3 regions of the Mesorhizobium sp. M0243 genome follow, and region 2 is predicted to be linked to each of the others. Evidence: riboswitches for the same ligand, from Rfam matches in the RefSeq annotation. Region 2 holds a riboswitch; each other region holds the start of a gene.
What was found. A riboswitch is a leader RNA that binds a small molecule or an ion and turns the genes downstream of it on or off. The one in region 2 is predicted to bind thiamine pyrophosphate.

Region 1 (4,711 bases), on a different contig from region 2:
TGCCTGCCGGACGGTGGCCTCGCTGGCCAAACGGCCGAGGTCCGCACCCAACCCGGCCACCACGGTTGCCGCCATCGGCCCAACGACGAACAGCAGCGCCAGGATGATGACTAGCGCGTTCAACCAGGTCTCGCTCCGATTGACCGAGAGATAGCGGCGTTGCGCGACCGGCAAATTGGTGTCGCCGACCACATTGGCGCCTAGGCGCGTCAGGGCCAGCACAACGATAAAGGTCAAGGCGATCTGCAACAGCGTCAGTGTAACGGCCCGCGCGGGATCGAAATCGAAGCGCAGCGCCTGGTAGATGCCGACCTCAAGCGTCGTCGCGGCCGGCCCGCCGCCGAGCGTCAGCACGATGGTGAAGGATGTGATGCAGAGCATGAACACCAGCCCGGCGACGCCGGGCAGTGCGGCGCGCAGCGTTGGCCATTCGATCAGCCGGAACGCCGGCCGCGCCGCCATGCCGAGCTGGCTCGCCAACCGCCATTGGTCGGCCGGTATGGTCTGCAGCGCCTCGAGGAACAGCCGCGTCGCCAGCGGCAGGTTGAAGAAGACATGGGCGACGAGGATGCCGGACAGGCCATAGATGCCCGGCCAGCTTCCCCCGCCGATCACGGCAAGCACGCCGGCGAAATAGCCGGCACGGCCATAAAGCGCCAGGATGCCGAGTGCTGCGACAATAGCCGGCAGCGCCAACGGCACGGCGAAGATCTGCAGGATGAAGGCGCGAGCGAAGAAACGTGGGTGCCGCGACAGAGCGCGCGCCACGAACAGCGCCGGGATGACCGAAAGCAGCGTCGAGAGCGCCGCTTGCCAGAGCGTGAAGCGAATGACGCGAAGCAGATAGGGATCGAAGGTTGCCCAGGCGCCCGAGAAATCATGGGCGCCCTCGAAAAGCAGGCCAGCAAACGCGCCGCCGATCAGCAGCGCGATTGCAGCGAGCGCGAGGGTGCCAGCGGTGATGCGGGGGTCAGACGCGCGTTGCACGCTGGACCACCATTCTTTCCATCGCGGCAAATACAAAGGATTGCGTTCCTTGGCGCCCCCCTCTGTCCTGCCGGACATCTCCCCCTCCAGGGAGGAGATCGGCCGTCACCCATGCTTCCGCTAGTCTCCAACGTTGCCGGACTATAACCAGCAACGACGCTGCCAATCTCCCCCCTTGAGGGGGAGATTGCCGGCAGGCCAGAGGGGGGTGGAGTGGCGCGAACATCAAAAGAACTCGCAAGCCTACTTGCTCATCACCGCCAGCCATTCATCGACCCAAGCCTTGCGGTTGGCAGCGACCTCTTGCGGGCTGAACAGCAAGGTCTTGGTCGGCTTGACCAGTTTGTCGAAGGCCGGATTGAGCGGCTTGTCGGTCTTGCCGGCCGGGAACATCCAGTTGGTCTCGGGGATGGCATCCTGGAATTTCGGCCCGGTCATGAAGGCGATGAACTTGGCCGCCAGCGGGTTCTTGGCCCCCGCCGTGGTGATACCCGCGACTTCTATCTGCAAATACTCGCCCTCCTCGAACGACGCTGCCTGATAGCGCTCTGTCTTCTCGGCGACCATGTGGTAGGCCGGCGACGTCGTGTAGGACAGCACCATCGGCGCCTCGCCCTTGGTGAACAGCCCATAGGCCTCGCTCCAGCCCGGCGTCACGGTCAGCACTTTCGCCTTGAGCTTGGCCCAGGCCTCGGGCGCCTTGTCGCCATAGACTGACTTGACCCACAGAAGCAGACCGAGGCCCGGCGTGGAGGTGCGCGGATCCTGGATGACGATCTTGTCATCGGCACTGCCCTCGACCAGCTCTTTCAGGCTTTTCGGCGGGATCTTCAGCTTCTCGGTGTCGTAGACGACGGCGAAATATCCGTAGTCAAAGGGGACAAAAGTATCGTCGCTCCAGCCACCCGGCACGTTGACATCAGTTACGCCGCCATGCGGCGCGAACAAGCCTGACGCCTTGGCATCGGCGGTGAGATTGGTGTCGAGGCCAAGCACGATATCGGCCTTGGTCGATGCGCCTTCCAATCTGACGCGGTTGAGCAGCGCGACGCCGTCGGCGACCGAGACGAACTCGACATCGCAGCCGCATTCGGCCTCGAACTCCTTCTTCACCACGGGACCCGGACCCCAGTCGGCGGTGAAGCTATCATAGGTGTAGACGGTGAGCTTGTCCTTGGCCAAGGCCGGTCCGGACAAGGCCACGACCGTTGCTGAAACAAGAGCGTATAAAAACGTGCGCATCGGCGCCTCCTTCGTTCGAATTGAAAGGAATTGAGGCGTCGGACTGTCCGAAACGTCTAATCCCTCCGCCGGTACAAACCGGATCAGGTTCAGCGGGTTGGCGAGACTGCCTCTCAGCCGGTCCGCGAAGATCGCGTCCGGCACCCCGTTAGAGCGTTTCGACACATAGGCCGGGCCGATCCCCCATGCAAGTGGGAGTTTGCCGCCTTCCGTTTCCCGTGCCGGGCTGGTAAGGGCCACACGATATGAGCACATTCACCATCCTGCTTGGCGGCGATCTCATCCGCACGCCACGGCTCGACCGCCAGGCCGAAGGCTCCCGCGTCATCGCCGCCGACGCCGGCATCGGGCATGCGCGGCTGCTGGGTCTCGTGCCCGAACTGTGGGTGGGCGATTTCGATTCCGTGCCAGCCGAGCTGCCTGACGATCTCGCTTCCGTGCCGCGCCGGACCTTCCCGGCGGAAAAGGACCAGACCGATGGCGAACTGGCCATTGCCGCCGCACTCGAGCGCGGCGCGACCCGCCTGGTGCTCGCAGGTGCTTTCGGCGGCAAGCGCGCCGACCACGCTTTCCTGCATCTGGCGCTTGCCCTGCGGCTGGCCGAGGCCGGGACTGATGTGCTCCTGACCAGCGGCGCCCAGGAAGGCATCCCGCTGCTGCGCGGAACGGCCGGCTTCGACTATGCCGATGGCACGCTGTTTTCGGTGCTCGGCTTTTCCGAGCTCGCCGGCCTGACCGTCACCGGCGCCAAATGGCCGCTGAACCACGTCAAGGTGGCGTTCGGTTCGTCGCTGACCATCTCCAACGAGGTCAAGTCCGACAAGACCGGGGGCCGCCTCGAAATCGCGCTCGGCCATGGCCGCGCGATGCTGCTCGCTCATCCCTATCCCTTACCTGAAAGCTGACATGGCCCCGCCTCTTCTCAACCTCGACGGGATAAAACTGACCTTCGGCGGCACGCCGCTGCTCGACGGCGCCGCCTTGACGGCTTCGGCCGGCGACAAGATTGCACTGGTCGGCCGCAACGGGTCGGGCAAGTCGACCCTGCTGAAGATCGCCGCTGGCCTGATCGAGCCGCAGGACGGCGAGGTGTTCCGCCAGCCTTCGGCAACTATCCGCTATTTGCCGCAGATGCCGGACATGGAGGGCTTTGCCACCGTCCGCGCCTATGTCGAGGCCGGGCTTGGCCCCGCCGACGATCCCTACCGAGCCAGCTATCTGATGGAGCATCTCGGACTGTCGGGTGAGGAACGTCCGAATGATCTGTCGGGCGGCGAGGCGAGGCGTGCTGCCCTTGCCCGCGTGATGGCGCCGGAGCCAGACATCCTGCTGCTCGATGAGCCGACCAACCATCTCGACCTCTCGGTCATCGAATGGCTGGAAGAAGAACTCATCCGCACCTCCTCGGCACTGATCGTCATCTCGCACGACCGCCGCTTTCTCGAACGTGTGTCGCGCGCCACCATCTGGCTCGATCGCGGCCAGACCCGCAGGCTGGACCAGGGCTTTGGCCATTTCGAGGAATGGCGCGACCTGGTCCTGGAGGAAGAAGAGCGCGAGCAGCATAAACTCGGCCGCCAGATCGTTCGCGAAGAGCATTGGCTGCGCTACGGCGTGACGGCGCGGCGCAAGCGAAACATGCGCCGGCTCGGCGAGTTGCAGACCATGCGCCAGCGTTTTCGCGGCCATCGCGGTGCCGAAGGGTCGGCGACCATGGTGGCGAGCGACGCCGCCGAGTCCGGCAAGCTGGTGATCGAGGCGAAGAACATCGAGAAGAGCTTTGGCGATCTCACCGTGGTCAAGGGGTTTTCGACCCGCATCCAGCGCGGCGATCGCGTCGGCCTGGTCGGGCCGAACGGCGCCGGCAAGACGACGCTCTTGAAGATGCTGACCGGCGAGATGAAGCCGGACGCCGGTTCGGTGCGGCTCGGCACCAATCTGGAGATCGCCACGCTCGACCAGAAGCGCGAGGCGGTCGACCCGCAGGAGACGCTGGCGCAATATCTCACCGACGGGCGCGGCGAGAACCTCGTCATCAATGGCGAGCAGCGCCACGTCGTCTCCTACATGAAGGATTTCCTGTTCAAGCCGGAGCAGGCACGCACGCCGGTGCGCGAGTTGTCCGGCGGAGAACGGGCACGGCTCTTGCTGGCGCGGGTGCTGGCGCGGCCGGCAAACCTTCTGGTGCTCGACGAGCCGACCAACGATCTCGATATGGAGACGCTGGAACTGCTGCAGGAACTGGTCGCCGGCTTTGCCGGCACCGTCATCCTGGTCAGCCACGATCGCGATTTCCTCGACCGCACCGTGACCAGCCTGATCGCGCCGGATGGTGAAGGCCGCTGGATCGAATATGCCGGCGGCTACTCCGACATGCTGGCGCAGCGCGGCGGCACCAGGCTGGACGACCGCAAGGCGCGTGCGAAGGCCGAAAACGGCGAAGCGCCAGTGACGACCAGAAGTGAAGCGGCCGCGCCAAAGG
Region 2 (4,711 bases):
TTACACATCGGGCCGGTTCCAGATTCAGGGCTCACCATGAGCCAGTATGACCAGAGCGCATGTTCTTGTGCTGCGAGTTTGATGTGGCTTGGCGTGCCCTACCCGAGGGGTAGGTCACGCCCAGGCCCACGGGATCACACACAAACCCCAGCTAACCTGGTTTGAACGGAGCAAGCCTCCGACGCCGCCCTAATCAACAACGCTGCAACAGATCCTTCAAATCAATTTACAAGATTTTTACAAGCGTCAGTCGTTGACAATGGTACGGCACCGCGAGTCTGAGGTCCGGCACGGCCATAAAAGTGACGCCGGTACCCTCGGACCGCCGCCAGCACGCAGCATCGGGATTAACAGCAATGGTAAGAAGAAGAGCGCTCATATTGGTCGAAGGCCATAGGGGTACTGGTCAGCTATACGTCCAAGCGGCTCAGTGTCTTGGTCTTCATCCAATTACTCTGACGGCTGATCCACCTCGGTACGACTATCTTTCGGCGGAAAACGTTGAGGCAATCCGTGTCGACACTGGCAATCTCGAAGCGTTGGTCCGCGAATGTTCGCGGCTGCGTGCTACCCACGACATTGCTGGCATTACTGGCTTTGCCGGGGACCATGAATCGATCTATGCGACAGTTGGCAAGCTTTGCCGGCATTTCGATCTACCGGGACCGAACCCTGAATCGATTGAACGAAGCTGCGACAAATTCAAGCAACGCCAACTCCTCGCGCAGGCCGGCGTTCCAATACCGGCCTATCGGTTGGCGACGAATGCGGCGGAGGTAGAAAGCTCGGCTGCAGAGATCGGCCTGCCCGTGATTCTTAAGCCGGCAGTAGGCAGCGGCAGCATCGGTGTCCGATTGTGCCGCAGCCTCGAAGACGTAGCCGAACATACGACTTATCTATTGGGCGGAAAGCACATATGGCGGTCTACACCGAAAATACTCGTCGAAGAATTCGCACAGGGCCCGTTCTATAGCATTAATGTTATGGGGAATGAGGTCGTTGCGATTTGCGCCAATGACTTTGGTCCCCTCCCCCATTTCGTCATACGTGAGGTGACGTATCCGGCCCTGCTAACCGATCAGGAGCGTGAGCGCATCGCCGATGTTTCGCTGAGCTGTTTGCGGGCTCTCGGCCTTGGCTGGGGGCCAACTAACGTTGAACTCCGGTGCACGAAACGCGGTCCAGTTGTCATTGAAGTCAATCCGCGTCTTAGTGGCGCGCCCGACCCTCAACTGGTCCAGCTAGCTTACGGTGTCGACCTCGTCGCCGAGCACATCAAGCTTGTCATTGGCGAGGAATGGGATCTGCGCAAAAAGCATTCGCATACTGCGGCCGCGCGATTCCTGCTTCCTGATCAAGATGGCACCCTGGACTGGATTGGTGGCGACACTCAGGCAGCTGCTTTATCAGGTGTGGCCGAGGTCAAATTGAATGTTGAACCCAAGACACCGATCGTCAGGAAGGGGGATTTCCGAGACTGGATTGGACATGTCATTGCCACTTCGCCCAGCCGTGCTGAAACCGAGGGCGCCCTTCAGCGAGCGGTCGACTTGATCGATTGGTCGATCACCCCTTTTCCGGCGACAATAAGAGGTGATCGAGAGCACGATGTTTGTGGGGCGTTCGGGCGGCCCACCAGTTCTGTTCCGATCAGGCATTGACGGCTTAAGATTCTTGAAACGCAGCAGTTCCGTCTACGTCAATGTCACATCAAGTTTGACGAGGCAAATGCAGCTTTGGCCACACCTGCCCTATCTGCCGCGGAACTTCTCCGCGACCCGTGGCGAGGCCGTCGGCCCAATTTGGGCCCAATTTGATTGCCGCCCACCGCCGCCGCAGGACGAACATGCGCTTGACAAGACAACGCCGGCCCGTTCAACTTGAGGCATTCACCAGGGGAGTCCCGGCAAGGGGCTGAGATACTGCTGGCTTTCGCGGCGCAGTGACCCGTTGAACCTGATCCAGTTCATACTGGCGTAGGGACGGTGCAAGCGCTTTGCGGGAGTTCACGCCCGAGGTCCTGTTTCGGCAGGTCGACAGAAGCGTCTTTTCATCCTTCCGGCACAGAACTGGGTCTCCAATGCATGAGCAAAGGAGCCTCAAGATGAATGCCCTCACCCCAGCCGTCTCAACGGGACCGCTGCCTGCTTCGCGTAAGATCCACAAGCCCGGTGCCATCCACCCGCAGATCCGGGTGCCGATGCGCGAAATCTCCGTCCATCCGACAGCCGGCGAACCGCCCGTCACCGTCTACGACCCGTCGGGCTCCTATACCGATCCGGCTGTCGAAACCAGCATCCAAAAAGGCCTGGCCCGGCTTCGCCACGAATGGATCTTGGCGCGCGGCGATGTCGAGGACTGTGACGGCCGCCACGTCCGGCCGGAGGACAACGGATTCGCGACGGGCGAACGCCTGACGCCAGAATTTCCCATCCGCCACCGACCGCTCAGAGCCAAAGCAGGCAAGGCGGTGACGCAGCTTGCCTATGCACGCGCCGGCATCATCACACCCGAAATGGAGTTCGTCGCCATCCGCGAGAACCTTGGTCGCGAGATCCTGCACGGCAAGCTTGAGCGCGACGGCGAGGCTTTCGGCGCGATGCTGCCCGATTTCGTCACGCCCGAATTCGTCCGCGACGAGGTGGCGCGCGGACGGGCGATCATTCCCGCCAACATCAACCATCCCGAAAGCGAGCCGATGATCATCGGCCGTAATTTCCTGGTGAAGATCAACGCCAATATCGGTAACTCCGCCGTCACATCGTCGATGGCTGAAGAGGTCGAAAAGATGGTGTGGGCGATCCGCTGGGGCGCCGATACGGTGATGGACCTGTCGACCGGCCGCAACATCCACAACATCCGCGACTGGATCGTGCGCAACGCGCCGGTACCGTTCGGCACGGTGCCGCTCTACCAGGCGCTCGAGAAGGTTGGCGGCATTGCCGAGGATCTGACCTGGGAGGTGTACCGCGACACGCTGATCGAACAGGCCGAGCAAGGCGTCGACTATTTCACCATCCACGCCGGCGTGCGGCTGCATTACATCCCGCTGACCGTTGACCGGGTCACGGGTATCGTCTCGCGCGGCGGCTCAATCATGGCAAAATGGTGCCTGCACCATCACCGGGAAAGCTTCCTCTACGAGCACTTCGCGGAGATCTGCGACATCGCCAGAGCCTATGACGTATCCTTCTCGCTCGGCGACGGCCTTCGTCCCGGCTCGATCGCCGATGCCAACGACGCGGCGCAATTTGCCGAGTTGGAAACGCTCGGCGAGCTGACGCAGATCGCCTGGGCGAAGGATTGCCAGGTAATGATCGAAGGCCCCGGCCACGTGCCGATGCACAAGATCAAGCAGAACATGGAAAAGCAGCTCGCCGTCTGCGGTGAGGCGCCGTTCTACACGCTTGGCCCGCTGACGACCGACATCGCGCCGGGCTATGACCACATCACCTCCGGCATCGGTGCCGCCATGATAGGCTGGTTCGGCACCGCAATGCTTTGCTACGTCACGCCGAAAGAGCATCTCGGCCTTCCCGACCGCAACGACGTCAAGATTGGCGTGATCACCTACAAGATCGCCGCCCATGCAGCCGATCTGGCGAAGGGCCATCCGGCGGCGAAAACCAGGGATGATGCCCTTTCGCGCGCGCGCTTCGAGTTCCGCTGGGAGGACCAGTTCAACCTGTCGCTCGATCCCGAAACGGCGCGGTCTTTCCACGACCAGACCTTGCCCAAGGAGGCGCACAAAGTGGCGCATTTCTGCTCGATGTGCGGACCGAAATTCTGCTCGATGCGAATTTCCCACGATATCCGTGCCGAAGCCCAGAAGGAGGGCATGGCGGCGATGGCGGCGAAATACCGCGAGGGCGGCGATCTCTACCTGCCGGCGGACGAGACCGGCGCGCCGCTCATAGCTCAGCCACGTGAGCCATCATGAAGGTCTTGGTCAAAGGGGCCGGCGTTGCCGGCCTCACCGTCGCCTTCGAGTTCGCCGCACGCGGCGCGGTGGTTACCGTTGCCGAGACAAGGACTGCCCTTAGCGGCAATGCGTCGTGGTTCGCCGGTGGCATGTTGGCACCGTGGTGCGAGCGTGAAAGCGCCGAGCAGCCGGTGCTGGATCTCGGACGCGACGCCGCCGACTGGTGGGACGCCGCAACGCCCGGCTTGGTAGCACGACGGGGAACGCTGGTCTTGGCCGCGCCGCGCGATGCGCGCGAGCTCGACCGGTTCGCCAGCCGCACGACGGGCTATCGGCGCGTCGAGGAAGATGAAATTGCCTTGCTGGAGCCCGACTTAGCCGGCCGCTTCCGCCGCGGATTGCTCTTCCCCGACGAGGCTCACCTCGACCCACGCCCGGCGATGGCGGCACTTCATGACAAGCTTGCGACCATGGGTGTCAAATTCCACTTCGGCTGCGACGCCCGGTCTGTTTCGGGTTTCGCCCGTCAGATAGACTGTATGGGAATGGCAGCGGCCGATGACAGGCTGCGCGGTGTTCGCGGCGAAATGCTGATTCTTCGCACGCCTGATGTCTCGCTGTCGCGGCCGGTCCGTTTGCTGCATCCGCGCTTTCCGCTTTATGCCGTGCCGCGCACCGATCACCGTTTCATGGTTGGTGCGACGATGATTGAAAGCCAGTCCGCCGGACCAATCACGGCGCGCTCCATGATGGAGCTTCTGGGTACCGCCTATGCCCTCCACCCGGCCT
Region 3 (4,711 bases), on a different contig from region 2:
GCCTTGGACTTCGAGCCCGAGCGTCGCGTTGTCGAGGATGCGCCGCCACGGCATCAGCGCGTCACGCTGCGGCATGAAGGCGAAATGCCTGCCGTGGTCGTCGAGCGGCGCGCCGTCGAACAACATCTCGCCCTCGCCATGCTCGGCGCCGGTCAGAAGCTGAAAGAGCGTCGATTTGCCGGCGCCCGAGGGTCCAAGGATCGAGACGAATTCACCAGCGCCGACGCTAAGCGAAATATCGGCCAGCACGTCGAGCCCACCGAACGCCTTGCGCACATACCGCAGTTCCAGCCGGCTCATCGCCAGGCTCCCTTCCCGGCGGTTTCCTTGCCGGCCCGCTCCCAGGGCATCGCAAGGCGCTGCAGCAGTACAGTCAACCCGAACAGGACAAGGGTCAGGGCAGCGCTCACTCCGACGGCGGCAAGAACCAGGTCAGGGCGGAAATTGTTCTTGGCGTTGAGCATATAGATGCCCAGCCCCTTCGCGGCACCGGCATATTCGGCGAAGATCGCGCCGACCACGGCATAGGTGATGGAGATCCTCAACCCAGCAAAGAAATAGGGCAGCGCCGAAGGCAGCCGCGCCAGCACGAAGATGCGCCAGCGCCCTGCCCCCATGGCGCGGAGCATTTGCCCGATCTCGGCCTCGGTCGACTCATAACCCTCGACCAATGCAACCAGCATCGGAAAGAAGGTAACCAGCGCCACCAGCATGATCTTGGGCGCCAGCCCGAAGCCGAACCACAGCACCACCAGCGGCGCGATCGCCACCAGCGGCAAGGTCTGGCTGACGATTAAGACGGGAAACAGCGCACGCCGCAGCGGCTGGAAGAAGTCGACCAGCATCGACAGCACGAAGGCGGCGCTGAGCGAACAGGCAAAGCCGAGCAGCGTGGCGCCGATGGTCGGAATGGCGTTGTCGGCCAGCGCCTGGCGATTGAGCAGCGCTTGCTCGAAAACGCGCGACGGCGCCGGCAGTATCGTCGGCCTGATGCCGGAATAGGTGGCATAAAGCTCCCACGCCACTAGGAGCAAACCGACCGAGATCATGGCCGGCATTGCCTTGACAAGAAGACCCGCGATCGGGCGCGAAGCGACTGATGATGTGGCCACGGGAGACAACCTTTGACGGCAGCGCGAAAGCGCGGCTGGCTCAGACAGCCGACGGGCTGTTGGCCGAGACCGTGACGTCGAGGGTTACGTGGCCGGCGCCTGGTCCGAAGCGGCAGAAGGCCTCGTCCAGCGCCGAAAAGATCGCACCGGCATCACCGCGCAGTTTCGTGCAGAAATGCTTGGAACGCTCATAGACGCCGGACTGCTTGAGAAAATCGATGCAGCCGTAGATCTCGTCCATGTGGTCGTCGGTGCCCATCACATAGAGCGAGAACTGCGCCGCCGCCGGCTGGCCGGTGGCAGCAGCATTGCGCACCGCCGCGATGGCCGCATCCTTGCGCGGGCCGAGTGGCCCGACAGGCCCGCCAAGTGCATCGGAGCGGCAGATCGGATCATCCGGCTCGCCAGGGCACCCGCGCGAGATGGTGGCCGACAACACGCAATGTTTGCCGCTACGTGCCGCCGCCACGAAGAGGTCGCGCATGGCGGGAAACAGCACTTCGGGCGGCCCGACCAGCAAGGTCGAGATGTCGTCGGTCTCGATCCTGAGCTTGTCGCGCCAGGGATCGAGCGCACCGAGCGCGCCAAGAATGACACCGACGAATTCGTCGGTCATGGGGTATAGGGAAATCTGTGCGCCTGAAAACATCGCCCGCCTCGCTCCGCTGGTATTACCCAGATCAGCTTCTAGGGTCTGTGGGCTTGCCGCCCCCGTCTCAGCCCCGACCGTACGGAGCACCCCTGTGGATGTGCGCCTTAAAGCATCATTCGAGTTCAAGGGAAAGCCGTTTTTTCAGAGCACTGCGCCAAAAGCATTGCGCCAGTCACGGTGTACCTGAGCGGAATTTTGTCGGGAACCTTCGCCGCCGCGACCGGTTGTCCCCACAGTCGCAACGCGATCACTTTCGTAGAAAATAAGCGACGACTTCACAGAAATGGAGACAAACCATGTTCATGAAAATCCTCGCAGCTTCGGTTCTCACCATTGGTCTGGCCACGTCAGCCATGGCGCAAAGCGCCGGCAGCAACAACGCAAATGGAAGCGGCAGCGGCAAGTCGGTGACGGTTGAGCCGAACACGCCGGCTTCCCCGAATACGATCGAGCCGGACACTGTCGACCCGGGCACGACCAACAGCACGACTGGCACGGTAGGGGACATGAATTCGAACGCGGATCAGAATTGCCCGACCAACCCGCAAGGCGCGCAGCCGGACGCCGATGGTAACGCGACGGCGCCAACGGTAAACGATAATCATTGTGGCAAGTAACCACGTCGCAAACGGATGAAGCCGCTGGGCATCGCCCAGCGACTTCATCCGTTTTTCTGGTCCGCAGCACTCGCTTTGCCGAACAGCCGGATTTCTGGAGCGGGCCTCCCGGCGGGCGGGCGCGAAAATAGGTGTTTCGAATTGAGCAGCCGTTTGAGCACTCTACCGTAGGTAAAATACAGGACCCGACCGTTGGCGAGATCGAATTCCACTGTTCCCCACCGCCTGACCGGAGCCTTTCCTGTGCAGGGCCCCAGCCTTCTGATCTGGAATCCCAGCCTGACTTTGCGCGTTCCGATTTCAAGATAGATGCCTGGCAGAAGGCCAAGCACATGCCATAGCCGTACAACATGCTCGACCGACATGGCCGGCGAGATTATCAGGTGGCTGGGCTGAAGCCGCGCCCAGACGAAATCGCCTTTCGGCTGCGGCATTCCTGACAACAGCCCCCGGCAGTAGGTCGGCACCGCCTCGCTCACCAGAATCCGCATAGCGGTTGCCGTGCTGTCGACCAGGGCTTCTCTCGATGTCCAGTCAGCTTCGGAAAACGGCACCTGCCCGAGAATGTCACCCTCGTCAAAACCGGCGGACATCTTGTGGAGCGTGACGCCGCCATGAGCCGCATGCCGGCCGTCCACGGCCAAGCGCTGGATCGGGTGGGGCCCTCGATAGTCGGGGAGCAGCGCCGGGTGGAGGTTGACCCCGCCTTTGGAAAAATGGCCAAGAACCTCTTGAGGGATCAAGACAGGCAAAGTGTAGCAGACCAGCACATCGGCGCGGACGTCAGACAATTGCCGACCAAGCGCATTCCAATCGTAAGGGCGGCCAAATTCGATCAACTTGACAGGCGTGTTACCGATAAACCGCCTGAGCAGCAGCTTGCGTTGAAGCCTTCGCCGGAAATTGCCAATGCTGAAACCGGTGGGACGACGCCGGAACCCGGGCACGATGATCGCGCCAATTGCATTTCCAGCCTCTAGCCAGCCGGCGAGCAGAGGCCCCGTATAGTTAGAGATATCGAGGACAAAAACGGCTGTGATCGGCTCCGAGTGATCGGTCGATTCGATCGGCCTCATCTTCGGCGGCTCAAACGGGCCGACAGGTCAGGGCGAGCTTGTCAGGTCGGCTGAGTGGAAGGCGATGCCAAGGCAGTGACAACCGAAAGACGCTCGCGTTTTACAAACACTGGCTTTTCGTAAACTTTTTTCACGGCCCGTCTCCCGAAATCAACTCTTCCTGCGCAGTTGGACCGCGATACGGCAGGCTGTCAACCGCCTGACCGTGTTTGCCTACCGCATCCGCATTCGCCGTTGACGAAGGTGTTCGAAGGGCGCTTTCGCACATTGGTGAAAGCTCGATGGCTTCACCGACGCGACAAGCCGCGCTGACCGAAAGGGGTTTGGATGCGATGATCTGCTCGACGACACCGTCGAGCAGCAATGCAGGGCAAATCGCAGTTGCAAATCTACGAAACCGCCGTCTCGCGAACCGGCAGCTTCCAGCCTGGCCTGACGAAGTGGCAGGTGTATCCGTCGGGATATTTCCCCAGATAGTCCTGATGCTCGGGCTCGGCTTCCCAGAATGGACCAACGGGTGCGACTTCGGTGACGACCTTGCCCGGCCACAGGCCCGAGGCATCGACATCGGCGATGGTGTCCTCGGCGACGCGCTTCTGTTCGTCGCTGGTGTAATAGATCGCCGAGCGATAACTCGTCCCGACATCGTTGCCCTGGCGGTTGCGCGTCGTCGGATCGTGGATCTGGAAAAAGCGTTCCAGCAGCGTGCGATAGCTTATGATGGCCGGATCGAAATTGATCTCGATCGCTTCGGCGTGGCTGCCATGGTTGCGATAGGTGGCGTTGGGCACGTCGCCGCCGCTGTAGCCGACGCGGGTGGAGATGACGCCTGGATAGCGCCGTATCAAATCCTGCATGCCCCAGAAACAGCCGCCGGCAAGGACTGCACGTTCGGTCGAAGTCGCCATGTCACGTCTCCTCAAAAGCAATTCCAGGAAAAGTGTGTAGCGGTTTTCCGTCCGGAATTGCGTAAAAGCAAGTGGTCTCGCCATAAATGGGCATTGTCACCTGCTTCGTCCAGCGGACGCGGTGGATCTACTTCAGTTGCTCGTTTGGGCGAGCCTGTCGATCAAACCCGGTAGCTTCATGCCAGGCGGAATGGCGGCAAAGCTGATCGCCACCGGTGGTGCCCTGAGCGACCAGTCGAAAAGAACGGTCTTGACGGGGATGTTGCCCAGCCACGCCAGCAGCCGAGGTGGCACGCCGCTCCCGGGCCAGACCAGGAGCATGCCGTGATCGCGCAGCCGCTGGCTG

Region 1: another riboswitch for thiamine pyrophosphate. It lies ahead of thiB (thiamine ABC transporter substrate binding subunit); the one in region 2 lies ahead of thiC (phosphomethylpyrimidine synthase ThiC).
Region 3: another riboswitch for thiamine pyrophosphate. It lies ahead of NKJ11_RS10160 (YkoF family thiamine/hydroxymethylpyrimidine-binding protein); the one in region 2 lies ahead of thiC (phosphomethylpyrimidine synthase ThiC).

The regions. Positions count from the first base shown of each region.
Region 1 covers NZ_JAMYSF010000036.1:10,859-15,569, reverse strand. The annotation lists gene thiP (thiamine/thiamine pyrophosphate ABC transporter permease) at 1-987, opposite strand, end outside; gene thiB (thiamine ABC transporter substrate binding subunit) at 1,231-2,229, opposite strand; TPP riboswitch at 2,273-2,387, opposite strand; gene NKJ11_RS30160 (thiamine diphosphokinase) at 2,475-3,134, shown strand; gene NKJ11_RS30155 (ABC-F family ATP-binding cassette domain-containing protein) at 3,136-4,711, shown strand, end outside.
Region 2 covers NZ_JAMYSF010000014.1:39,146-43,856, forward strand. The annotation lists gene NKJ11_RS19030 (ATP-grasp domain-containing protein) at 357-1,661, shown strand; TPP riboswitch at 1,885-2,001, shown strand; gene thiC (phosphomethylpyrimidine synthase ThiC) at 2,105-3,940, shown strand; gene thiO (glycine oxidase ThiO) at 3,937-4,711, shown strand, end outside.
Region 3 covers NZ_JAMYSF010000006.1:122,298-127,008, forward strand. The annotation lists gene NKJ11_RS10150 (ABC transporter ATP-binding protein) at 1-300, opposite strand, end outside; gene NKJ11_RS10155 (ABC transporter permease) at 297-1,049, opposite strand; gene NKJ11_RS10160 (YkoF family thiamine/hydroxymethylpyrimidine-binding protein) at 1,153-1,761, opposite strand; TPP riboswitch at 1,752-1,865, opposite strand; gene NKJ11_RS10165 (RodZ family helix-turn-helix domain-containing protein) at 2,061-2,381, shown strand; gene NKJ11_RS10170 (formyltransferase family protein) at 2,426-3,457, opposite strand; gene NKJ11_RS10175 (hypothetical protein) at 3,588-3,821, opposite strand; gene msrA (peptide-methionine (S)-S-oxide reductase MsrA) at 3,847-4,365, opposite strand; gene NKJ11_RS10185 (glycosyltransferase family 39 protein) at 4,498-4,711, opposite strand, start outside.